2 regions of the Stenotrophomonas sp. Steno-Z10-HUANG genome follow, and region 2 is predicted to be linked to the other one. Evidence: riboswitches for the same ligand, from Rfam matches in the RefSeq annotation. Region 2 holds a riboswitch; the other holds the start of a gene.
The links. Region 2 has a riboswitch for cobalamin ahead of AC06E6_RS13735 (ribonucleoside-diphosphate reductase subunit alpha). Riboswitches for the same ligand answer to the same signal wherever they lie in the genome.

Region 1 (11,688 bases), on a different contig from region 2:
TTCCTCACGCCGCTGCCGGTCAACCGCGTACCGGGCGTGGGCAAGGTCATGGAAGGGCGCCTGGCGGCGCTGGGCATCGCTACCGTCGGCGACCTGCGCCGGCTGCCGCTGGAGCAGCTCGAGGCGCTGTTCGGCACGTTCGGGCAACGCCTGTACCGGCGCGCACGCGGCATCGACGAGCGCCCGGTGGAGCCCGACCAGCCGGTGCAGTCGATCTCCTCGGAGGATACGTTCGCCGAGGACCTGCGGCTGGGCGAGTTCGACGAGCTGATCGCCCAGCTGGCGGCGCGGACGTGGCGCGCGACCGGGCGCACCGAACGCATCGGCCATACCGTGGTGCTCAAGCTCAAGACCGCCCAGTTCCGGATCCTCACCCGCAGCTTCACGCCGGATGCGCCGCCGGCCTCGGAGGAGGAGCTGCGCGACATCGCGCTGGCGCTGTGCCAGCGCGTGCAGCTGCCGCCGGACACGCGCTACCGGCTGGTGGGCGTGGGCCTGTCCGGCTTCCGCGACCGCGAGGATACGGCGCTGCAGGGCGACCTGTTCCGCGATGTCGTCGTGGACTGACGGGTTTCAGCGCCCCGTTACAATCGACGGTTCACTGTCATGGAGTGGGTACGTGGGCATCGCAGCGCTGGTATTCGATCTGGACGGCACGCTGGTGGACAGCGCCGGGGACATCGCCGAGGCGGTCAACCGCTCGCTGGAGGAGCTGTCGCTGCCGCGCGTGCCCGAGGCGACCGTCCGCAGCTGGATCGGCGAAGGCGTGCGCCGCCTGGTCGCCATCGCCCTGGCGCACGCCGGCAGCGGACATGCGGCGGACGAGGTGATGCCGATGTTCATGCGCCACTACCACGACTGCCTGCTGCGCAGCCCGCGGCTGTACGACGGCGTGGCCGACGCCCTGCAGCTCCTGCAGGCGCGTGGGCTGCCGATGGCGATCTGCACCAACAAGCCGTCGGCCCTGGTGCCGCCATTGCTGGAGCATCTGGGCATCGCCGGATACTTCGCGCACATCGTCGGCGGCGACACCCTGCCGCAGCGCAAACCCGCGCCCGAGCCGGTGCTGCATGCGGCACGGCTGCTGGGCCACGCGCCGGCACGGTGCCTGATGGTCGGCGACTCGGCCACCGACCTGGAGGCGGCCAACGCCGCGGGCATGCCGATCGCCCTGGTGCGCTACGGCTACCCGCGCGATCTGGATCTGGACGCGGCCGGTGCGGTCGCGGTGATCGACGACCTGCGGGAACTGACGGCACGCTGCTGAGTGGCAACCGGCCGCTCCGCGCGGCGCGGGGATGTTGCCTCTGTCGCTGCCCGGGGCCACGCCCGGACATGCCACGGCCATGAAGCCGCTGAGGCCGCGGCCGGCATGCAATGACGCCCCGGCGGGAGGCCGGGGCGTCGATGGAGCGGTCGTGCTGGGGCTTCAGCGCGAGCGGTAGCGCAGCGTCAGCTGGTACTCGCGGCCAGGCTGGTTGTACCAGGCCACGGTTTCGTACGCGCGATCGAACACGTTGGCCGCCCGGGCCTGCAGGCTCCATGCCTCGTTGAGGGCGTACTCCACGCGCAGGTCCACGGTGCCGTAGCCGGCCAGGCGCAGGGTGTTGGCGGCGTTGTCGAAACGATGGCCGGTGGCGCTGGCGGTCACGCCCACGCGCAGCGGCCCGAAGCCACGGTCCACGTCGAGCCGGGCGCTGCTGCGCGCACGGCGCGGCAGCCAGTTGTCGTGGCTGGCCGCACCGCGGGTGTGGTCGCGCGGATCGGTGAAGCTGGCCTGGGCGTTGATGTCGAACCCGGCCAGCGATGCGAAGCCGGTCAGCTCGGCACCGCGGATGCGCGCCTTGGCGATGTTGTAGGGGGTGTAGGTGCTGTCCAGCGCGATCAGCTGGTCGATGCGGCTTTCGTAAGCGTTGAAGGTCCAGTTCCAGCCCTCGCCGTACTGCGCGATGCCGACGTTCACGCTGGTGGATTCCTCCGGCTTCAATGCCGGATTGCTCGACCACGGGTAGTACAGGTCGTTGAAGGTCGGTGCCTTGAAGCCGGTGCCGGCGCTGGCGGTCAGGCGCAGGCCGTGGCCGAGCGCCAGGCCGTAGCCGAGGCTGCCGGTGGTGTGGTTGCCGAACTGCTCGTTGTCGTCGTTGCGCACGCTGGCCTGCAGCGAATGCGCACCGAAGCGGCCCTGGTATTCGGCGAACACGCCGGTGTTGTCGCGGTTGTCGATCGAATAGGCGGTGGTGCTGGTCACCTGGTCCTTCTGCCAGTCGCCGCCGACGCTCAGCTGCTGGCCTTCGGCGAACAGGAAATCGCCCTGCACGCTGGCGGTGTCGCGGCGCGTGTCGAAGGTGGACACGAAGCTGCGCGTGCCGGCCTGGACGTAGTAGCTGTCGGCCTGGTCGTCGTTGCGCCCGATCTGCGCGGACAGGCGGAATGCATCGCCCGGGGCCCAGCGCAGCTTGCCGCCGTATACCCGTTGCTGGTTGTCGGCCTCGTTGCCGCTGTAGATGCTGCCGTCGTACTGGTTGCGGCTGGCGGCATCGAGCATGTGGCCTTCCACGCCCAGGGTCTCGGACAGCGCATAGCCGCCGCGCACGTTGAGCGAGGCGTTGCGGTAACCGTCGCGGTCGGGCTCGTCGACATAGCAGCCCTGGAACAGCGTGGCCGAGCCGTTGCACGCGTTGATGCCGTCGGTCTTCTGCCAGGCGCCCTGCGCCGATACCCAGCCGCGCTCGCCGCGGTTGCTGAAGCCGGCGCTGGCCTGGCGCAGGTTGTGGCTGCCGGCGGTCAGCGCCAGGTTCTGCTGCAGGCCCTGGCCGGCAGCGCGGGTGAAGATCTGGATGACGCCGCCGATCGCCTCGGAGCCGTACAGGCTCGAACGCGGCCCGCGCACGATCTCCACGCGCTCGATCTGGTCGATGGGCAGGTCCTGCAGCGCCGGCATGCCGCTGGAGGCGGCGCCGATGCGCACGCCGTCGACCAGCACCAGCACCTGGCTGGAGGCGCTGCCGCGCATGAACAGCGAAGTGATCTTGCCGGGGCCGCCCTGGTTGACGAAGTCCAGGCCGGCGCGGCCGCGCAGCAGGTCCAGCAGCGAGGCGGCCTGGCTGCGATCGATCTGCTCGCGGTCGATGACCTGCACCGGCACGACGCTGTCGGCGATGGAGACCGGCGTGCGGGTGGCGGTGACCACCACGTCGTCGAGCTCGGTCGGTGCCTGTTCGGCACTGGCAAGGCCCGGCAGTGCGAGCGCAAGGGCGAGGGAAAGGGTGTGGTAAGGCAATTTCATGGGAACTCCTGGATCCGCGCGCTCCCGCGCGGATGGACGGTGGAGGCTGCCAGGAGAGGGACACGACGGAGTGCGCGCACGGCGCTACTGCCGCCGCCATGCCCTCCGCATCGCAACCAGTCGGCTTCCGGGCCGGTCTCCGGGCTTGCAGGCGAAGCGTGTCGACGCTTCCGGCCAGGCGCCTTCCCGTGCGATGGATGCACAGTGGCGGTATGCCTGGCCTTGTCCTGCTTACCGTTGCGGGGGCAGCGCCGGACTGGCGCGGGCCAGGATGTCCCTGGCAGGCGCGGCACCGGCTTCCCGTTTCAACCGGCCGGAGCGAGTCCGGCCAGTCACCCGAAAGTGCGGGCATTCTATGCCATCGCCCGCGGCGCTGCCCGGCGTGCCGCGCGATGGGCGGCCCACGGCGTCGTGGCGCCCGCCACGGCACATCGCGCCGGCGGCACGCGCCCTACAATGCGCGATTGCAACGCGGTATCGGAACACACGTGACAGACGCATGGTTCACCCGGGCCTGCCCGGCGCCCTCACAGCCGCACCGGCAGCACGCCATCGCCCGCCAGCGGCAACTGACCAAACCCGAGGGGGCGCTGGGGCGCCTAGAAACCCTCGCCATCGAACTGGCCGCGCTGCAGGGGCGCGAGCAGCCGCAGGCCACGCGCGTGCCGGTGCTGGTGTTCGCCGGCGACCATGGCATCGCCGCGCAGGGCGTGTCGGCGTATCCGGCCGAAGTGACGGTGCAGATGCTGCGCAACTTCGCCGCCGGTGGCGCCGCCATTGCGGTGCTGGCGCGGGAACTGGGCGTGCCGCTGCATGTCTGGGACGTCGGCAGCCTGGCCGATGCGCCGGTCAGTGGCGTGACCTGGGACAAGCCGCGTCGCGGCACCGACGATTTCAGTACCGGCCCGGCCATGGCGCCGGCTGACCTCGACGCGGCGTTCGCCGCCGGCCAGCGCGCGGTGGCCGCGGCCTGCGGAGAGGGTGCCGACCTGCTGCTGCTGGGCGAGATGGGTATCGGCAACACCACCTCGGCCAGTGCGCTTGCGGCGGTGCTGGGGCCGTTGCCGCTGGCCGAACTGGTGGGCGCCGGCACCGGCCTGGATGCGGCGCGGATCGCTCACAAGCAGGCCGTGACCGCGCAGGCGTTGGCCCTGCATGGCGCGTCCATCGCCGCCGCCGCCGACCCGGGCCGCGAAGCCATGCGCCGTGTCGGAGGGCTCGAGATCGCGGCGCTGGCCGCGGCCATGATCGCCGCCGCCCAGCGTGGCGTGCCGGTGCTGGTGGATGGCTTCATCGTTTCGGCCGCCGCGTTGGCGGCAGTGCGCATCAATCCGTCGCTGCGGCCGTGGCTGCTGTTCTCGCACCGCTCCGCCGAGCGCGGTCATGCGCGGGTATTGGAGCAACTGCAGGCCGACCCGCTGCTGCAGCTCGACCTGCGGCTGGGCGAGGGTTCCGGCGCGGCGCTGGCGCTGCCGCTGCTGCGCCTGGCCTGCGCGCTGCACAACGGCATGGCCACGTTCGCCGAAGCCGCGGTTGCCGAGCGGAGCGCGGCGCCGTGATCCTGGACCTGATGCGCCATGCCTCCACCGGACGCCAGGGACACCTGGACGGCCGCAGCGATCCGCCGCTGCTCGATGGCGCGGTGGACGCGCTGCTGCAGCGCCACGCCGACGGCCAGTGGAGCCGGGTGATCGCCTCGCCCCGGCGCCGTGCGCTGGATACCGCCACCGCGCTGCTTGCCGGCCGCGAACTGTTCTGCGAAATCCATCCGGACTGGGCCGAACTCGATTTCGGCGACTGGGACGGTCGCCATTACGATGAAATCCCCGCCGAACTGCTGGCCGGGCTGTACGACGCGCCGCATGCGGTGGTACCGCCCAACGGCGAGAGCTGGCAACAGTTCCAGCAGCGCATCGATGCCCAGTTGCAGCGGCTGCTGGACGAGGACGAGGGCGACGGGCCGGTGCTGGTGGTCAGCCACGCCGGGGTGCTGCGGTTGGCGGTGTCGCGCGTGTGCGGCATTCCGCTGGCGGCCCTGTGGGCGATGCGCATCGACTACGGCACCCGCGTGCGCCTGCGCGTGGAGCGCGCGCAGGACGGGCAGGTGTGGGGTGAGCTGCTGGAGCTGTGCCAGCCGTGAGCGTGCGCCGCCTGATCCTGGCCATCCAGTTCCTGACCCGGCTGCCGACGCCGCAGGTGAAGGACTTCCGCGACGACGACCTCAGCCGCGCCGCGGTGTATTACCCGCTGGTCGGCGGGATCATCGGCGCGCTGCTGGCCGCGCCGCTGTACCTGCTCGGCGACCGGCCCTGGCTCGCCGGCGTGCTTGCCTTGCTGGCGTGGGTGTGGGTGACCGGCGCGCTGCACCTGGATGGGCTGGGCGACGTCGCCGATGCCTTCGGTGCCGCGCACCGCGACCCGCAGCGTTTCCTCGAAGTGCTCAAGGATCCGCACCTGGGCGTGTTCGGCGTGGTCACCCTGGCGATGCAGCTGCTGCTCAAGTTCGTGTTGCTGTCCGAACTGTCCGCCAGCCCGCTGTGGTACGGCATCGTGCTGGTGCCGGCGTGGGCGCGCTGGGGCACGCTGTGGTGGAGCCGGTTGTTGCCGTCGCTGCACGCTGCGGGCATGGCCGAACGCTTTTCATGGCAGCTGAGCCTGCGCTCGATGTGGGCGTGGGCGCTGCTGCTGGCCGTGGTCACCGCCTTGGTGGCCTGGCCGCTGCTGCTGGCGCTGCCGCTGGTGGCGCTGGTCGCGGCCTGGTGGCGGCGCCGGCTGGGCGGTATTTCCGGCGACTGCCTCGGCGCCAGCGTCGAGGTCACCGAAAGCCTGCTGCTGCTGGCGCTGGTACTGCTGGGGGGAATCGCCTTGCCGGTGCCGTAGCGGCCCTGGCTGCGGGCATCAGTCCTCGCTGAAACGGATCTCGCCGACCTCGTCGTCGCCGTCGTCAGCGGCCGCGTGCGGCTGCATGTGGGTTTCGTGGACCGGACCGGCCATCTGCCCGGCACGCGTAGCCGGCAGGCCACCGGCCGCGGCTTCGTACTCGGAGACCAGTTGCTGGCGGCGGGCATCGGGCACGTCCTGCCAATGGCAGCCAACCAGCGCGCCTTCCAGCGAGTACAGCAGGTTGAGGCTGGGCTTGAAGCCGGCGCGGCGGACCTTGACGAAGGCGCCGACGGCGCCCACCGCGGCCAGGTCCTCGGCGCTGCGCAACCCGACCTGGCGCAGCCACGCCGCGCTCTTCGGGCCGATGTTGCGCAGCTTCAGCGCACTCACGCCAGCGCCTCGACGAACACCCGGGCGATGGCCTCCAGCCCCGCCTGGTCGTCGGCGTCGAAGCGCGAGGTGACCGGGCTGTCCAGGTCGAACACGCCGACCAGCGCACCGTCGTGGACCAGAGGCACCACCAGTTCCGAGCGCGAGGCCGAGTCACAGGCGATGTGGCCCGGGAACGCATCCACGTCGTCCACGCGCTGGGTCTGGCGGGTGCTGGCCGCCGCGCCGCACACGCCCTTGTGCAGCGGGATGCGCACGCAGGCCGGCAGGCCCTGGAACGGACCGACCACCAGTTCGGTGCCGTCGAAGAAATAGAAACCCACCCAATTGAGCTGCGGCAGCGCGTGGTACACCAGTGCCGACAGGTTGGCGGCATTGGCGGTGCGGTCGGTTTCGCCGTGGACCAGCGCGCGGGCCTGGGCCAGCAGCTGGGCGTACTGTTCCGGCTTGCTGCCGGTGAGCGTGGTGGAACTGAACATGGGGCGAAGTCTAACCGCTGCGCCCGATGTCCGCGCGGCACCGCCGCCGGCATCGCCCCGGGCGTGTGCACGGGGTGCTGAAAAAGAAAGACCCGGCAACGGGAGAGAGCGCGTTGCCGGGTCCGGACAGGGCGCGGGGGAGGGGGATCCGCGCGCTGTTGAGGGGAGTCAGCCGTTCCTGGCGCGCTGGCGCCTGCCGGTGCCCTTCTGGAAGGGCTGCCGTGCCAGTTCGGCCAGCGCCTGTCCGCTCTGCAGCCCGAGTCCGGCGATCTCCTGCCCGGCCGAGGCCAGCCGCTGCAGGTTCTCCCGGGCCACCTGCAGGCCCTTGGGCAGCAGCGCTGGCAGGTCGGCCTGCGGGGTGGGGCGGGCCAGTTCGTCGAGGAAACCGGCGGTCGCGCTGGCATTGCGCTCGAAGGTGCGCAGCTGCACCCCGAATGCGCTCTCCGCGGTCTCCAGTGCCAGCCGGTTGGCGCGATGCGCCAGCGCGGTGAACTGCCGGGTGTAAGCGCCGAAACCTTCGTCGAACCGGGCGGACATGCCGTGCTCCGTCGTTTGTTGCGACGCAGCATAACGTTCGCCATGGCGGCGTGGAAGTCCGGCGCCTGCGGCCGCCGGGGAATCGTTCAGCTCAGACGCCGCGGTAGCGGCAGCCGGAGGTGCAGGTCTCGTGCACGGTCACCGCGCTGAGCTGCGGCAGGGCGGGGCGCAGCCGGTCCCAGATCCACATCGCCAGGCGCTCGCTGGTGGGGTTCTCCAGCCCGGGGATGTCGTTGAGATAGTGATGGTCGAGCTGTTCGTAGAGTGGCTGGAAGGCGGCCTTGATGTCGCCGAAGTCCATTACCCAGCCGGACTCTGCACCGGGCTCGCCGCTCACTTCCAGGCGCACCCGGAACGAGTGCCCGTGCAGGCGCGCGCATTTGTGGCCGGCGGGGACGTTGGGCAGCCGGTGGGCGGCCTCGAGGGTGAAATCTTTGAAGATGTCCATGCCGCGATTGTAGCGCCCGGGCGGGAAATCCTTTGGTAGATTAATTCATCCTTTTATCAAGATGAAGGGATGTTGTTTCTTTTTCGTTATATGCGCATGAAGGGACGTAATTGGCCCGAATCGCGCCGGACTGGCTGAATGCGGGTTGCTTTCCTCCCCTTCGCTTCCGTATCCCGATGTCCAATTTCTCCCCGCTCGTGGTGGCCCTGGCCACCGCCTTGGCCGCGCCTTTGTCCGTCGCCGCCGAATCCGCCGATGCACCCGTCGGTCCCACCCTTTCCGCCGTGCAGGTCACCGGTTCCAACATCAAGCGCAGCGACACCGAAACCGCCAACCCGGTGCAGGTGATCGAACGCCAGCAGCTGGAGGAATCGGGCAAGGCCACGGTGGCCGACCTGCTGCGCTCGATCTCGGCCAATACCGGCAACGCCGCCAACGAAACCAGCAACAGTGGCTGGGCGTCCGGTTCGGCGGGCATCGGCCTGCGTGGCCTGTCGCAGAAGAACACGCTGGTGCTGCTCAATGGCCGCCGGCTGGCCAACTACGGCTTCCCGTCCGGCGGCCTGTCGGACACGTTCGTCAACCTCAATGCACTGCCGCTGGTGGCGGTGGAACGCATCGAAGTGCTCAAGGACGGCGCTTCTGCCGTGTACGGCTCCGATGCGGTGGCCGGCGTGGTCAACATCATCACCCGCCAGGGCTTCGAGGGCGCGGAGGTGGGCGCCAGCGGCGGTACCTCGGACGCCGGCGGCCTGGACCAGCAGAACGTCAAGTTTGTCGGCGGTATCGGCGACCTGGAGAACGATGGCTACACCCTCCTGGTGTCGCTGGAAGGCTACAACCGCGACCGGCTGGACCAGAACCAGCGTGACCTGACCCGCTCGGGCATCTACACCGACAAGGCCGGTGGGCGCTGGAACGGGTGGTCGGCGAAGGGTGCGCGCTTCCTGGTCAATGGCAGGTCCGTGCCGATGCTCGACGCTGCCGGCAACTGCCCGGAGGGCACCGTGCTCACCGCCAGCGCGCCGATCGATGGGCTGGCCGGCGACACCTGCGCCTTCAACCAGGCGCCGTACACCACCCTGATCCCCTCGACCAGGCGCTGGCAGGCCTACCTCAACGGCACGCTGCGCCTGAACGATTCGGTCGATGCCTTCGCCGAGGTGCTCTACAGCGACATCAAGGGCGTGTCCTGGTTCGGCTCCAGTCCATTCTTCACCCTGGAAAACGGGCGCTTCGCACTCAACGCCGATACCGGCCTTGCCGAGCCGGTGCGTTCCACCCTGCCGGCGGCCAGCCCCTACAACCCGTATGGCGTGGACGTGCCGATCGAGTACACCTTCTTCAATCTTGGCGGCACCATCAAGACCAACCGCTCGCAGGCCTATCGTGGTCTGGTCGGCCTGCGCGGGCAGGGTGAGAAATGGGACTGGGAAGTGGGCGCGTTCCAGGCGGCGAGCAAGGAGCGCGAAACGGTCTCCGGTGGCTTCGCCAACCGCTGGGCACTGTACGACGCGCTGGCCACGGGCAGCTACAACCTGCTCAAGCCGTCGGCCACCGATCCGGCGGTGCTCAAGGCCATCGGCCTGAGCACGTTGCGCCCGGCCGATTCGATCCTCAAGGGGCTGGACGCCAAGGTGTCCGGCACGTTGGGCGAAACCCGGGCGGGGCAGGTCGGCTTTGCCGCCGGCGTGGAATGGCGGCAGGAAAAGCTGGATTCGGACAATCCGTGGCAGATCGACGCCGGCCTGCAGGTACGCCCGGCCATCGCCGAGGTGCATGGCGAGCGCAAGGTCACCGCCGCCTATGCCGAAGTGAACGTGCCGCTGCATGGCACGCTGGAATTGCAGGCCGCCGCGCGCGTCGACCATTACAGCGATTTCGGCAATGCGTTCTCGCCCAAGCTGGGCCTGCGCTGGCAGCCTCTGGACGGGCTGCTGGTACGCGCCGCCGCTTCGCGCGGCTTCCGCGCGCCGTCGCTGTCGGAAAACTCGGCCTCGACCAACATCGCCTACGGCTCGGTGGTGGACCCGCACGACCCGGACGTGCCCGGCTCGCGCCAGACCCCGACCTTCTTCACCGTCGGCAACCGCACTCTCGACCCGGAGCGCACGCGCAGCTTCAATGCCGGCGTGGTGCTGTCGCCGTGGGCCAACACCAGCCTGAGCGTGGACTACTACCGCGTCAGGCTCGACAACCTGATCGGCAGCGGCAACACCACCACGCTGGTGGCCGAGAACGACCCGGCCAGCGTGCTGCGCGATGCGCGCGGCAAGCTGCTGGCCGTCTACAACCGCTACCAGAACCTGAGCGAGCTGCAGACCTCGGGCATCGACGTGGAACTGCGCCAGCGCTGGTCCAGCGCCAGTGCCGGCGATTTCGGCCTGTCCTCCGCGTTGACCTACGTCATCGACTACAGGCGCCCACAGGTGATTGACGGTCCGCTGGTGGATTACGCCGGTTCCAACCTCGGCCCATCGCTGCCGGACATCAAGGCCACCACCACCCTGGACTGGACCCTGGGTGACTGGCGCACGGCGCTGACCTGGTACTACACCGGGGGTTACGACCAGGAAGGCAGCGTCGCCGCCAAGGCCGTGCAGAAGGACGTGGCTAGCTACAGCCAGTTCGACCTGTACCTGGGCTACACCGGCATCGACAGGCTCTCGCTGTACGCCAAGGTGCAGAACATCGGCAATCGCCAGCCGCCGCACGATGCCACCTTCCCCGGCGTGCGCGCGCCGTACGACTTCAGCCAGTACGACCTGCGCGGGCGCTACTACACGGTGGGCTTCGACTACCGCTTCTGACCTTGAAGCCCCGCTCCTGTGCCAAGGAGCGGGGCCAGGCCCATCCATCGAATGGGCACCTCACGAAAAGTCCGCAACGGCGGCCCGTCGGCAGGCCGTGCAACGGGAGTTCCGATCCATGTCATTCCGTTTTCTCGCCCTGGCCCTGCTGCTGGCAATCGGTGCCATGCCCGTCTTCGCCCAGAACAGCTACTACTTTCCCGCCGCGCGGCAGTTCGATGCACGAGTGCCATCGCCGCAGCAGTTCCTTGGTTACGACATCGGCAGCCACTACACGCGGCATGACCGGCTGGTGGCGTACTTCAACGAACTGGCGCGCGTCTCCGACCGGGTCAGGGTGGAGGTGATCGGCCAGAGCTACGAACAGCGCCCGCTGCTGCTGGTGACCATTACCTCGCCGCGCAACCACGCACGCAGCGCGCAGATCGCCGCGCAGCGGCAGGCGCTGGTCGACCCTGCGCAACCGCTGCCCGGCGATGACGCGCCTTCGGTGGTGTGGCTGGGCTACAGCGTGCATGGCAATGAAACCTCCAGTGGAGAGGCGGCAATGCTCACCGCCTACTACCTTGCCGCCAACCAGGATGCCGAAACCGCGGTCTGGCTGGAGAATGCGGTGGTGGTGATCGACCCGGCGCAGAACCCGGACGGCCGCGACCGCGCCAGCAACTGGCACAACGCCTGGGGTTCGCGCCCGCCCTCGGCGGACCCCGCCGACAGGGAGCATGTCGAACCGTTCCCCACGGGGCGGGTCAATCACTACTTCACCGATCTCAACCGCGACTGGCTGGCGTTGGCGCAGGCCGACAGCTGGCCCAAGGTGGCGCAGTTCCATCGCTGGTACCCAAACATCCAGAT
Region 2 (11,688 bases):
GTAGTTCCAGGTCACGGCCTGGGCGATGTCGATGCCGCGCCGCGGCGCCAGCTTCAGCAGGACCGAGACCAGCACGCTGCAGATCACGCTCAGGATCAGGAAGTGCATTGCCGTCGCTACCGGGGATGGCGGTGAAGCCGGTGAAGGGGGCCGGTATTATGGCGGCATGAGCAATCCTTCCTTTCCCCGCGAACCGGCGGTGCTGATGCTCGAGGGCCCGTGCGGGCCGCTCGAGGTCGCGGTCGATCCGCCCGAGGGCGATGTCGCCGCGCGGCCGGTCGTCGCCGTCATCTGCCACCCGCTGTCCACCGAAGGCGGCAGCATGCACAACAAGGTGGTGACCATGGCCGCGCGCGCCCTGCGCGAGCTGGGCATCACCACGGTGCGCTTCAATTTCCGCAGTGTCGGCGCTTCGGCCGGCAGCTACGACAACGGCGAAGGCGAGCAGGACGATCTGCGCGCGGTGGTGGCCTGGGTGCGCGCACAGCGCCCGGACTGCGCGCTGTGGCTGGCCGGTTTCAGCTTCGGCGCCTACGTCTCGCTGCGCGCCAGTGGCGCGCTGGCGCCGCAGGCGCTGATCTCGATCGCGCCGCCGGTCGGCCGCCGCACCTGGGATTTCGACGCGCTGCAGCCGCCGGCGCAGTGGCTGGTGGTGCAGGGCGACGCCGACGAGGTGGTCGACGCGCAGGCGGTCTATGCGTGGCTGGAGACGCTGGCCGACCCGCCTCAGCTGGTGCGCATGCCCGACACCAGCCATTTCTTCCATCGCAAGCTGATCGACCTGCGCGGCGCGATCCAGCACGAAGTGCGGCGCTGGCTGCCCGACGGCAGTTGCTGAGCATGGAGGCGACGACCCCCTCGCAGCGCTACGCCGCCGGCGTGGCCCGTGGCGACTGGCGCGACGATCCGGCCCAGCACCCGGCACTGGCCGAACTGGACCGCATCCACGAGGCCATCGTCGATTCGGCGCAGGACGGCTGGCTCGACCGGCTGTCGGCCTTCTGGAAGAAGCCCGGGCCGGTCAAGGGCCTGTATTTCTGGGGCGGCGTCGGCCGCGGCAAGACCTTCCTGGTCGACCTGTTCTACGACGGCCTGCCGATCGAGCAGAAGTACCGCACCCACTTCCACCGCTTCATGCGCGGCATCCACGAGCGCCTGCGCGAACACCAGGGCCAGAGCGACCCGCTGGCCAAGATCGCCCAGGAATGGCGCAGCAGGCTGCGGGTGCTGGTGCTGGACGAGTTCTTCGTCACCGACATCGGCGACGCGATGCTGCTGGCGCGCCTGCTGGAACGGCTGTTCGCCGAAGGCGTGACCCTGGTGACCACCTCCAACACCGCGGTGGAGAACCTGTATCTCAACGGCCTGCAGCGCGACAGCTTCCTGCCGGCCATCGCCCTGCTGCAGAAGTATTGTGTGGAGCTGTACGCCGAAGGCACCGAGGACTACCGCATGCGCGCGCTGACCCGCTCGCCGGTGTACCGCGCGCCGCTGGAAGGCGACAGCGACGCCTGGCTGGAGCGGCGCTGGAAGGAGCTGAGCGGCGGCCAGGACGCGCGCGCCGGCAACATCCAGATCGAGGGCCGCAAGATCCCCGTGCGCGGGCGTGGCAAGAGCATCGTCTGGTTCGATTTCGCGGCGCTGTGCGAAGGCCCGCGCGGGCCGTCGGACTACATCGAGATCGCGCGCGAGTTCAACACCGTGCTGCTGGGCGGCATCCCGCACTTCGACCGCCTGAACGAAGATGCCGCGCGGCGCTTCGTCAACCTGATCGACGAGCTCTACGACCGCCAGGTGAACCTGGTGTGCACCGCGCAGGACCCGCCGCCGCTGCTCTATTCCGGCACCCGCCTGGCCGGTGCCTTCGAGCGCACCGCCAGCCGCCTGATCGAGATGCAGAGTGCCGAGTACCTGGGAACCGCCCACCGCCTGTAGCCCGCTGGCCGCGTGCCGGGGCCGACCCCCGGCCGCGGCATGCGCCGCCAACCCCGTTCTTTGCCACCATCCGTTCTGTTCCGTGCCTGCCGCCGCGGCGGCCCACCCCGCAAGCAACGGAGTACGCAGATGAAGCACGCAAGCATGGCCTTCCGGCGTCCGCCGGTACGTTCGATGGCGTTCGCGCTGACGCTGCTGGCCGGCCTGCCGGCGCTCGCCGGCGAGCCGCGGTGGCCACCACCGGCGCCCGCCCCCGCCGTGGTGCAGCCCGACCTGCAGGCGCCCGTGCCCACGCGCCGGCGCCAGACCACCGCGGATTTCCGCGCGCCGGCGGCCAGCGTGTGCAGCGACATGCCGCGGATGCGCGAGGTGCCGGACCCGGACCCGCAGCCACCGGAGCGGGTGCGCGAGATCCCCACCCTGGTCGGCAAGGTTCCGCATCGCAGGGAACTGCACGAGATGGCGCCGCCGCCTCCGCCGCCGGCCCCCATGATCGCCGTCGACGCGGCGGTCAGGGTATCGGAGGTGGCGGACGCGCCCGCCGCGTCGTCGCCACCGGCGATGCAGCGCCCGGCCACGCCGGTGACCGCCGGCGTGGTCGATGACAACGCCGACTTCGGCGGGTTCCAGCAGTTCCTGCAGCGCCACCCCGAGGCGGCGCGGCTGGGGCGCGACGTGTCGGTGCGCCAGCGCCTGCGGGTGGTCGATGCGCAGGGCCGGCCGGTGCCCGATGCCGAGGTCGCCGTCTCCGCGGCCAATGGCGCGCGCATGTGGGCGCGCACCGATGCCGGCGGCCAGGCCTGGCTGCACCTGAATGCCTTCGACGACCGCGATTCGGCCAGCTACCGGGTCGACGTGCGCCGCGCCGGGCAGCAGGCCCGGGCGCAGTTGCGGCGCGGGCAGAAGGACGCGCTGGAAGTGCGCCTGCCCACCGCCGCGGCGATCCCGCGCGCGCGCCTGGACCTGGTGTTCATGGTCGATGCCACCGGCTCGATGGGCGACGAGATCGACAAGCTGCGCGCTTCGCTGCGCGACATCGTGCGCGGCATCGAGCAACTGCCGTCGCGCCCGGACGTGTGCCTCGGCCTGGTCACCTACCGCGACCGCGGCGACGAATACTTCGTGCGCAGCTGGGACCTCACCGGCAACGTCGCCGCGTTCCAGCAGGTGCTCGACGGGGTGCGTGCCGGCGGTGGCGGCGACATGCCCGAGGCGATGAACGAAGCCTTCGCGCATGCGGTGCAGGCGCTGGACTGGCGCGGACCGGCCACCACGCGGCTGCTGGTGTCGCTGGCCGACGCACCGCCGCACATGGACTATCCGCCGCCGCACTACGACCAGACCATGCTGGCGGCGCTGGGCAAGGGCATCAAGGTGTTCAGCGTGGCCGCGTCGGGGCAGGACACCACCGGCGAGATCGTGCAGCGGCAGATCGCCCAGTACACCGGCGGGCGCTTCATCTTCCTCACCTACAAGGTTGCGTCCGACCCGGGCAGCGGGCCGGGTCGCGAAACCGTGCACGATGTGGCCGACTATTCGGTGGATACGCTGGACGCGCTGGTGCTGCGGCTGGTGCGCGAGGAACTGGCGCAGCTGCCGCAGGGGTGAGCGCAGCGCCGGCGTCGTGTCGTCGGCCGGGGGGATCCTTTTCCCCGCGGGAGAAGCCGCCCGAAGCGCGGATCAGGGGGCGGCGTCGACGACGGTGAACCATCGGCCCTGACCGCCCTCACCCCGACCCCGCTCCCGCGGGGAGAAGGGCTTAGGGCAGCTCGATGCGGTTGTCCGGTGCCTGTTCCTTCGCCATCGGCGCCGTGGCCGGTACCCCGCCGCCGACGTTCATCATCCGCAGCGGCTGGCCGTCGTAGCGGAACTCCAGCGCCGACTGCACCCGGTCCAGCGCCAGGACCTGGGTACACAGGGACTGCACGTGCTGCTCCAGGGCGCGGGCGCGCGCTTCGATCTTCGGCTCCAGCTCCGCTTCCATCTTCCCGGTGCGTTTCTCGATGCGCTCTTCGCCGCCGGTGAGCAGGGTCCACAGCAGGCCGCGGGCGAGGGAGCCCTTGAGCGATTCGGCCGATGCCTGCACGCGCTGTTCGAAACCTTCGCCGAACAGCTCCTGCTCCCAGCGCCCGCGGCCGATGGTGGAGGCGACGAAGCGCTCGGCGTCCCTGCGCAGCGCGCGCACCTTGCGCGAATCGAAGTTGCCGGTCATGGAGCCGTACACCATGTCCAGCACGTCGAAGCTGATGCCCACCGATTCATTGGCGATGCCGGTGACCGCCGGCATCAACTGACGCACCCCGGTCTCCAGCACCCGCAGGCGTTGCGCGTCCGCGGCACTGACCACCTGCATGCGCCCGTCGATGCTCAGCTCGCCATCGTGGAACACGATCTCGCGCGGGCTGGCGTCGCGCTGCCGCAGCCAGATGCCGCCGCCGTCGACCAGCACGTCGTAATCGGTGCTGACCCCGCACTGGGTGGACGACAGCGCCGGCGGCTTCACCGGGCCGGCCTGCGCGGACAGGCATGGCAGGGCGAGCAGGGCAGCGGCGAGGAGCAGGCGGCGCATGCGGGGAATCCATTCGAAGGGCCGACAGGATCGCCGGCCGCGCCGTGGCCGGGCGCCCGCCGGAAGTCATGGCGCTGCAACCGGGGTATCGGACGATGAATGCGTGAGGTGTTTTCCTACCCGCCAATTGGCCTCCAAAGGGTTGACTGCGCAGTCCTGATGAGCCGTCAGTCCCGTGCCGGCCTGCCGCTCCGGAAGCGATCGCTTGTGCCACAAGGGGAGCGCGGCTATCCACAATATTTGGCGTTGACCTGGCCGGTCACCCCCACTATCTTGTGGCCCGTCGGTTCTGGCGGGTTGCTCCCCGCCGGATTGAAAGGGAAGCCGGTGACGCCTTCAATGGCCAGTCCGGCACTGCCCCGCAGCGGTAATTGGGAACGAACCCGCCACCTAGCACTGAGGCCCGATGCCTTGGGAAGCGGCGGAAGTAGGAGGAGGCCCCCGCCTCCGCGCCCATGAGTCCGAAGACCTGCCGACAGCCGCGCGAAGCACAGCGCGCGGTGCCGGCTGCGGAGTCTTCGAGGGGAAGACGGCTGGCGACGCGGCAGCGCCGGTGGCGACCTCGGGTCGTGCCCGTCGCGGATGCTGCGACGCCGTCCTTCCATGCTTGTCGCCCGCCACCGGCCCCCCTGGTTCCTGCGAGGGCAGGCGCCGCGTGCACCACGCCATGAGGACGCATTGCCGTGACCGCCACCGATACCGCCGTTGCCCCTGCCGAGGCCGGCTTCGAACTGACCCCCCCGCCGACCGCCACCGCCATGAGCGTGACCAAGCGCAATGGCGGCACCGAGCCGGTGGACCTGAACAAGATCGTCCGCGCGATCCAGCGCTGCTGCGACGGCCTGCATGCGGTCGATCCGATGCGCGTGGCCACTCGCACCATTTCCGGCCTCTACAACGGCGCCACCACCCAGGAACTGGACGAACTGTCGATCCGCACCGCCGCGCTGCTGATCGGCGAGGAGCCCGAGTACGGCCGCCTGGCCGCGCGCCTGCTGGCCAATTTCATCGCCAAGGAAGTATCCGGCCAGGAGATCCACGCGTTCTCGCAGTCGGTCGCCCGCGGCCACGAGGTGGGCCTGATCAACGAGCGCCTGCTCAATTTCGTGCAGGTCAACGCGCGCAAGCTCAACGATGCGGTCAACCTGGGCTACGACCTCAACTTCGACTACTTCGGCCTGCGCACGCTGTACGACCGCTACCTGCTGCGCCACCCGCACACCCGCAAGGTGATCGAGACGCCGCAGCAGTTCTTCCTGCGCATCGCCAGCGCGCTGTCCGAGGACGTGCCCGAGGCGCTGGCGCTGTACCAGCGGCTGGGCAACCTGGACTACCTGCCGTCCAGCCCGACCCTGTTCAACGCCGGCACCAGCCACGAGCAGCTGTCGTCGTGCTTCCTGCTGGATTCGCCGCAGGATTCGCTCGAGTCCATCTATGCCCGCTACGGCGACATCGCGCAGCTGTCCAAGTTCAGCGGCGGCATCGGCGTGAGCTACACCCGGGTGCGTTCGCGCGGTTCGCTGATCAAGTCCACCAACGGCCATTCCAACGGCATCGTGCCGTGGCTGAAGACGCTCGACTCCTCGGTCGCCGCGGTCAACCAGGGCGGCAAGCGCAAGGGCGCGGCCTGCGTCTACTTGGAAACTTGGCATGCCGACATCGAGGATTTCCTGGAGCTGCGCGACAACGCCGGCGACGATGCCCGCCGCACCCACAACCTCAACCTCGCCAACTGGGTGCCGGACCTGTTCATGCAGCGGGTGGAGGCCGACCAGCCGTGGTCGCTGTTCGATCCGCGCGTGGTGCCGGAATTCACCGACCTGTACGGCGAGGCGTTCGAACGCGCCTACCTGCAGGCCGAGGCCCAGGGCAAGGCGGTCAAGACCGTGCCGGCGCGCAAGCTGTACGCGCGGATGATGCGCACCCTGGCCGAGACCGGCAACGGCTGGATGACCTTCAAGGACAAGTGCAACAAGGCCAGCAACCAGACCCTGCGCGCCGGCAACGTCATCCACCTGTCCAACCTGTGCACCGAGATCCTCGAAGTCACCTCGGCCGAGGAGACAGCGGTGTGCAACCTGGGCTCGATCAACCTCGGCAACCACCTGGACGCGCATGGCGATTTCGATTTCGACAAGCTCGCCGAGACCGTGCGCCTGGCCGTGCGCCAGCTCGACCGGGTGATCGACCTGAACTTCTACCCGATCGAGACCGCGCGCCGCGGCAACCTGCGCTGGCGCCCGGTCGGCCTGGGCTGCATGGGCCTGCAGGACGTGTTTTTCCGCAAGCGCCTGCCGTTCGACTCGGACGCCGCGCGCGCGCTGTCGGCGAAGATCGCCGAGGCGATCTACTACCACGCGCTGGAAACCTCGTGCGAGCTGGCGCAGGAGCGCGGCCGCCACCCCTCGTTCAACGACACCCGCGCCGCCAGCGGCGAGCTGCAGTTCGATGCCTGGGGCGTGGTGCCGGCCGACGCCGCGCGCTGGGACGCGCTGCGCGAGCGCATTGCCAAGCACGGCCTGCGCAACTCGCTGATGATCGCTATCGCCCCGACCGCGACCATCGCCTCGATCGCCGGCTGCTACGAGTGCGTGGAGCCGCAGGTATCCAACCTGTTCAAGCGCGAGACCCTGTCCGGCGACTTCCTGCAGGTCAACCGCTACCTGGTCGGCGAGCTCAAGCAGCTGGGGCTGTGGACGCCGGAGATGCGCGACGCGATCAAGCTGGCCGACGGCTCGATCCAGAACCTGCCGCAGATCCCCGAGGCGCTGCGCGGCGTGTACCGCACCGCGTGGGAACTGCCGATGCGCGCGCTGATCGACATGGCCGCAGACCGCGGCGCCTTCATCGACCAGTCCGCCTCGCTCAACCTGTTCATGGAGAGCCCGAACATCGGCGCGATGTCGTCCATGTACATGTACGCGTGGAAGAAGGGCATCAAGACTACGTACTACCTGCGCTCGCGCCCGGCCACCCGGATCGCCAAGACCACGGTCAGCAGTTACACCCCGGCCGAAGCCGTCGCCTGCTCGCTGGAGAACCCGGAAGCCTGCGAGGCCTGCCAGTGAGGCAGGAGTGAATGAAGAGGAGTGAGGAGTGAGAAGGAGCAACGGCAAAAAGCCACCGTCATTTCATCTTTCTCTTCTTCGTCTGCGCCGCATGCTGGTCAGCATGCGGCTGGTTTCCTCGATCAGACTGCGCGCGCCTGTTGTCTGGTCGTGGGGAAACCAATACAGGTCTTCGCACAATGTCAGCAGTGTTTCCACTTCGGACAGTGAGCCGTGTGCTATCGCAAGGAAGTGCGCCTTCTCTGCGGAACTCTCGCCGGTCCAGCCTTCGGCAATGTTGGCAGGAATGGAAATGGCGGCACGGGTGAGCTGGCTCCGCATCCCGTAAACCTCTTCGCGCGGAAGTCCGGGCACCAGCTTGTAGACGGAAAGCGCCAGCTTCATGGCTTTCCGCCAGAGAACAGTTCGTTGGTAATGCATGCGTTCCCGGGGGGCGAATCCGGCCCCAGCCTCACCTTCCCGGGAAAGCCAAAAAATAAGGAATTTTCGTATGTCTTCGTCAGCCGATACCCTTGCAGTGACCCCTCTCGCTCCTCACTCCTCTTCACTCACTCCTCGTCTTCTCGACCCGGGCTTCGAACTGACCCTGCGCCCGATGCGCTACCCGCAGTTCTATGACATGTACCGCGATGCGATCAAGAACAGCTGGACGGTCGACGAGATCAACTTCCAGATCGACATCACCGACCTGCACCACAAGATGACCGCGGCCGACCGCCACCTGATCCACCGCCTGGTGGCGTTCTTCGCCACCGGCGATTCCATCGTTTCCAACAACCTGGTGCTGAACCTGTACCAGCACCTCAACGCGCCGGAAGCGCGCATGTACCTGTCGCGCCAGCTGTATGAAGAAGCGCTGCACGTGCAGTTCTACCTGACCCTGCTGGACAACTACCTGCCCGACCCGGAAGAGCGCTTCCGGGCCTTCGCCGCGGTGGAGAACATCGCCTCGATCAAGAAGAAGGCCGACTTCTGCTTCAAGTGGATCGACTCGATCCAGGGGCTCAAGCGCATCGAGACCCGCGAGCAGCGCCGCCAGTTCCTGCTCAACCAGATCTGCTTCGCCGCCTGCATCGAGGGCCTGTTCTTCTTCGCCGCGTTCGCCTACGTGTACTACTTCCGCTCGCGCGGGCTGCTGCCGGGGCTGGCATCGGGCACCAACTGGGTGTTCCGCGACGAAAGCTGCCACATGGAGTTCGCCTTCGAATGCGTGCGCACCATCCGCGCCGAGGAGCCGGACCTGTTCGACGCGGCGATGGAGCGCCAGGTCTACGAGATGCTGTCCGAGGCCATCGAATGCGAGGTGCAGTTCGCCGAGGACGTGCTGTCCGGCGGCGTGGCCGGTATTTCCACCCGCGACATGCGCCAGTACCTGCAGCACTGCGCCGACAACCATTTCGTCAAGCTCGGCATGGCCAAGCGGTACAACGTGCGCAACCCGCTGCCGTTCATGGAGCTGCAGGACGTGCAGGAGCTGACCAACTTCTTCGAGCGCCGGGTCTCGGCCTACCAGGTCGGCGTACAGGGCGAAGTCGCCTTCGACATGAATTTCTGAGGCGGGGCGCCGGGGTGGGGCGGCGGGGCGCAGGCGTCACGCCGCCGGTGCCCGGCGCTGCGTATCATCCGCTCCTGCCCCCACTGCCGCGACCGTCGCCATGAATGCCACGCCCAGCATCGTCCCGCCCACCGAAGTGCGCATGGTGGAGATCGTCTTTCCCAACCACACCAACCACCTGGGCACCCTGTTCGGCGGCCAGGCGATGGCATGGATGGACAAGGCGGCCTTCCTGGCCGCCGCGCGCTACTCGCGGCGCACCGTGGTTACCGCGCATTCGGACCAGGTGGACTTCAAGCTGCCGATCCGCATCGGCGAGATGGTCGAAACCGTCGGCCGGGTGGTCGAGGTCGGGCGCAGCTCGATGACGGTGCAGGTCGAGCTGATCGCCGAGGACCTGCACAGCGGCGAGCGCAAGCTGTGCACGCGCGGCCACTTCGTGATGGTGGCGCTGGATGCCGACGGGCGCCCGACCTCGGTGCCGCCGCTGCCGGCGCAGGCCTGAGCGGAGGGCCGGACCATGGCGGTGCGGCCGGATGACGCCGGCATCCACGTTCCGGGCGCGGCGGATGCGCGGCTGGCGGCATTCGTCGCCCGCCACCGGCGGCTGCTGCTGCTGACCGGCGCCGGGTGCAGCACCGATTCGGGCATTCCCGATTACCGCGATGCCGACGGCCAGTGGAAGCGCACGCCGCCGGTGGACTACCGCGCGTTCATGGCCGACGCGGCCGTGCGCCGGCGCTACTGGGCGCGCAGCCTGGCCGGCTGGCCGCGCTTCGGTTACGCCCTGCCCAATGCCACCCACCAGGCGCTGGCCGCGCTGGAGGCGGCCGGCCGGGTGGAACTGCTGTTGACCCAGAACGTGGACGGCCTGCACCAGCGCGCCGGCAGCCGGCGTGTGATCGACCTGCACGGGCGGCTGGATCAGGTGCGCTGCATGGGCTGCGGCGCGCGCTCGCCGCGCGAGGCACTGCAGCAGCGCCTGCTCGAGGCCAACCCCGGGTGGGCGACTGCACAAGCATCACAGGCGCCCGATGGCGACGCCGACCTGGAGGGCGATTTCAGCGGCTTCGTGGTGCCGGACTGCCTGGCCTGTGGCGGCCTGCTCAAGCCGGATGTGGTGTTCTTTGGCGAGAACGTGCCGCGCGAACGCGTGGCCGACGTGCATGCGCACCTGCAGCGCGCCGACGCGGTGCTGGTGGTCGGCTCGTCGCTGATGGTCTATTCCGGGTTCCGCTTCGTCGATGCCGCGGCCCGGGCCGGGCTGCCGGTGGCCGCGGTCAACCTCGGCCGGACCCGCGCCGACGCGCTGCTGTCGCTGAAAGTGGAGCAGCCATGCGCGCAGGCGTTGGCGTTCCTGCTCGACGGCAGCTGGGCGGCGGCCAAGACGCAGTGATCCACCGCGCCGGTTGAATCGACCCGCCGGGCGGGAGTGCAATGGGCGCCCCCCACAAGCGGATCACCCCCACGTGAGCCTTCTGTTCTCGCCGCTGTCGCTCGGCCCCCTGTCGCTGTCCAACCGCATCGTCATCGCCCCGATGTGCCAGTACTCGGCCGATGACGGCCGTGCCACCAGCTGGCATGCCCAGCACCTGGGCACGCTGTCGCAGTCCGGCGCCGGGTTGCTGATCCTGGAGGCCACGGCGGTCGAACCCCGCGGCCGCATCAGCTGGGCCGACCTGGGGCTGTGGGACGATGCTACCGAGGCGGCGCTGGGCGAGGTGCTGGCCGCGGTACGGCGCTGGTCGAAGATGCCCATCGGCATCCAGCTGGCGCATGCCGGGCGCAAGGCGTCCACCGCGCGGCCCTGGGACGGCGGTGGCGCCATCGCCCCCGGCCAGGCGCATGGCTGGCAGGTGCTGGCGCCGTCGGCGCTGCCGTTCAACGCCGGCGATCCGGTGCCGCAGGCGCTGGACGCGGCCGGCATCGACGCGCTGGTGGAGGCCTTCGCCGCGGCCGCGCGGCGCGCGGCGCGGCTGGGCCTGGAACTGATCGAGATCCATGCCGCCCACGGTTACCTGCTGCACCAGTTCCTGTCGCCGTTGAGCAACCATCGCGACGATGACTACGGCGGCTCGCTGGACAACCGCATGCGCCTGCTGCTGCGGGTGTTCGACGCGGTGCGCGCGGCAGTGCCGGCGGGTGTCGCGGTAGGCGTGCGGATCTCCGCCACCGACTGGGTGGACGGTGGCTGGGACCTGGCGCAGAGCATCGCCGTGGCCCGCGCACTGGAAGCACGCGGCAGCGATTTCATCCACGTCTCCAGCGGCGGCCTGGACCCGCGCCAGCAGATTCCGGTGGCGCCGGGCTACCAGGTGCCGCTGGCCAGTGCGATCAAGGCGCAGGTCGCCACGCCGGTGATGGCGGTGGGGCTGATCACCGAGCCACGCCAGGCCGAAGCGATCCTGGCCGAAGGCCATGCCGACGCCATCGGCATCGCCCGCGGCATCCTCTACGACCCGCGCTGGCCGTGGCACGCGGCAGCCGAGCTTGGCGCGCAGGTACACGCCGCGCCGCAGTACCTGCGTTGCCAGCCGCACGGGCTGCGCGCGCTGTTCGGG

Region 1: another riboswitch for cobalamin. It lies ahead of btuB (TonB-dependent vitamin B12 receptor); the one in region 2 lies ahead of AC06E6_RS13735 (ribonucleoside-diphosphate reductase subunit alpha).

Annotation. Positions count from the first base shown of each region.
Region 1 is NZ_JBWJPA010000005.1:277,815-289,502, reverse strand. Features, by position in the region: gene dinB (DNA polymerase IV) at 1-567, shown strand, start outside; gene gph (phosphoglycolate phosphatase) at 620-1,267, shown strand; gene btuB (TonB-dependent vitamin B12 receptor) at 1,430-3,286, opposite strand; cobalamin riboswitch at 3,400-3,641, opposite strand; gene cobT (nicotinate-nucleotide--dimethylbenzimidazole phosphoribosyltransferase) at 3,775-4,845, shown strand; gene AC06E6_RS09540 (histidine phosphatase family protein) at 4,842-5,426, shown strand; gene cobS (adenosylcobinamide-GDP ribazoletransferase) at 5,423-6,166, shown strand; gene AC06E6_RS09530 (TfoX/Sxy family protein) at 6,185-6,559, opposite strand; gene AC06E6_RS09525 (GAF domain-containing protein) at 6,556-7,038, opposite strand; gene AC06E6_RS09520 (phasin family protein) at 7,207-7,575, opposite strand; gene queD (6-carboxytetrahydropterin synthase QueD) at 7,667-8,023, opposite strand; gene AC06E6_RS09510 (TonB-dependent receptor plug domain-containing protein) at 8,200-10,833, shown strand; gene AC06E6_RS09505 (M14 family zinc carboxypeptidase) at 10,952-11,688, shown strand, end outside.
Region 2 is NZ_JBWJPA010000010.1:133,644-145,331, reverse strand. Features, by position in the region: gene AC06E6_RS13760 (EamA family transporter) at 1-108, opposite strand, end outside; gene AC06E6_RS13755 (alpha/beta hydrolase) at 167-838, shown strand; gene zapE (cell division protein ZapE) at 841-1,935, shown strand; gene AC06E6_RS13745 (vWA domain-containing protein) at 2,065-3,543, shown strand; gene AC06E6_RS13740 (DUF2884 family protein) at 3,695-4,504, opposite strand; cobalamin riboswitch at 4,772-4,995, shown strand; gene AC06E6_RS13735 (ribonucleoside-diphosphate reductase subunit alpha) at 5,263-7,572, shown strand; gene AC06E6_RS13730 (four helix bundle protein) at 7,636-7,992, opposite strand; gene AC06E6_RS13725 (ribonucleotide-diphosphate reductase subunit beta) at 8,168-9,127, shown strand; gene AC06E6_RS13720 (acyl-CoA thioesterase) at 9,228-9,632, shown strand; gene AC06E6_RS13715 (NAD-dependent protein deacetylase) at 9,648-10,523, shown strand; gene AC06E6_RS13710 (NADH:flavin oxidoreductase/NADH oxidase) at 10,597-11,688, shown strand, end outside.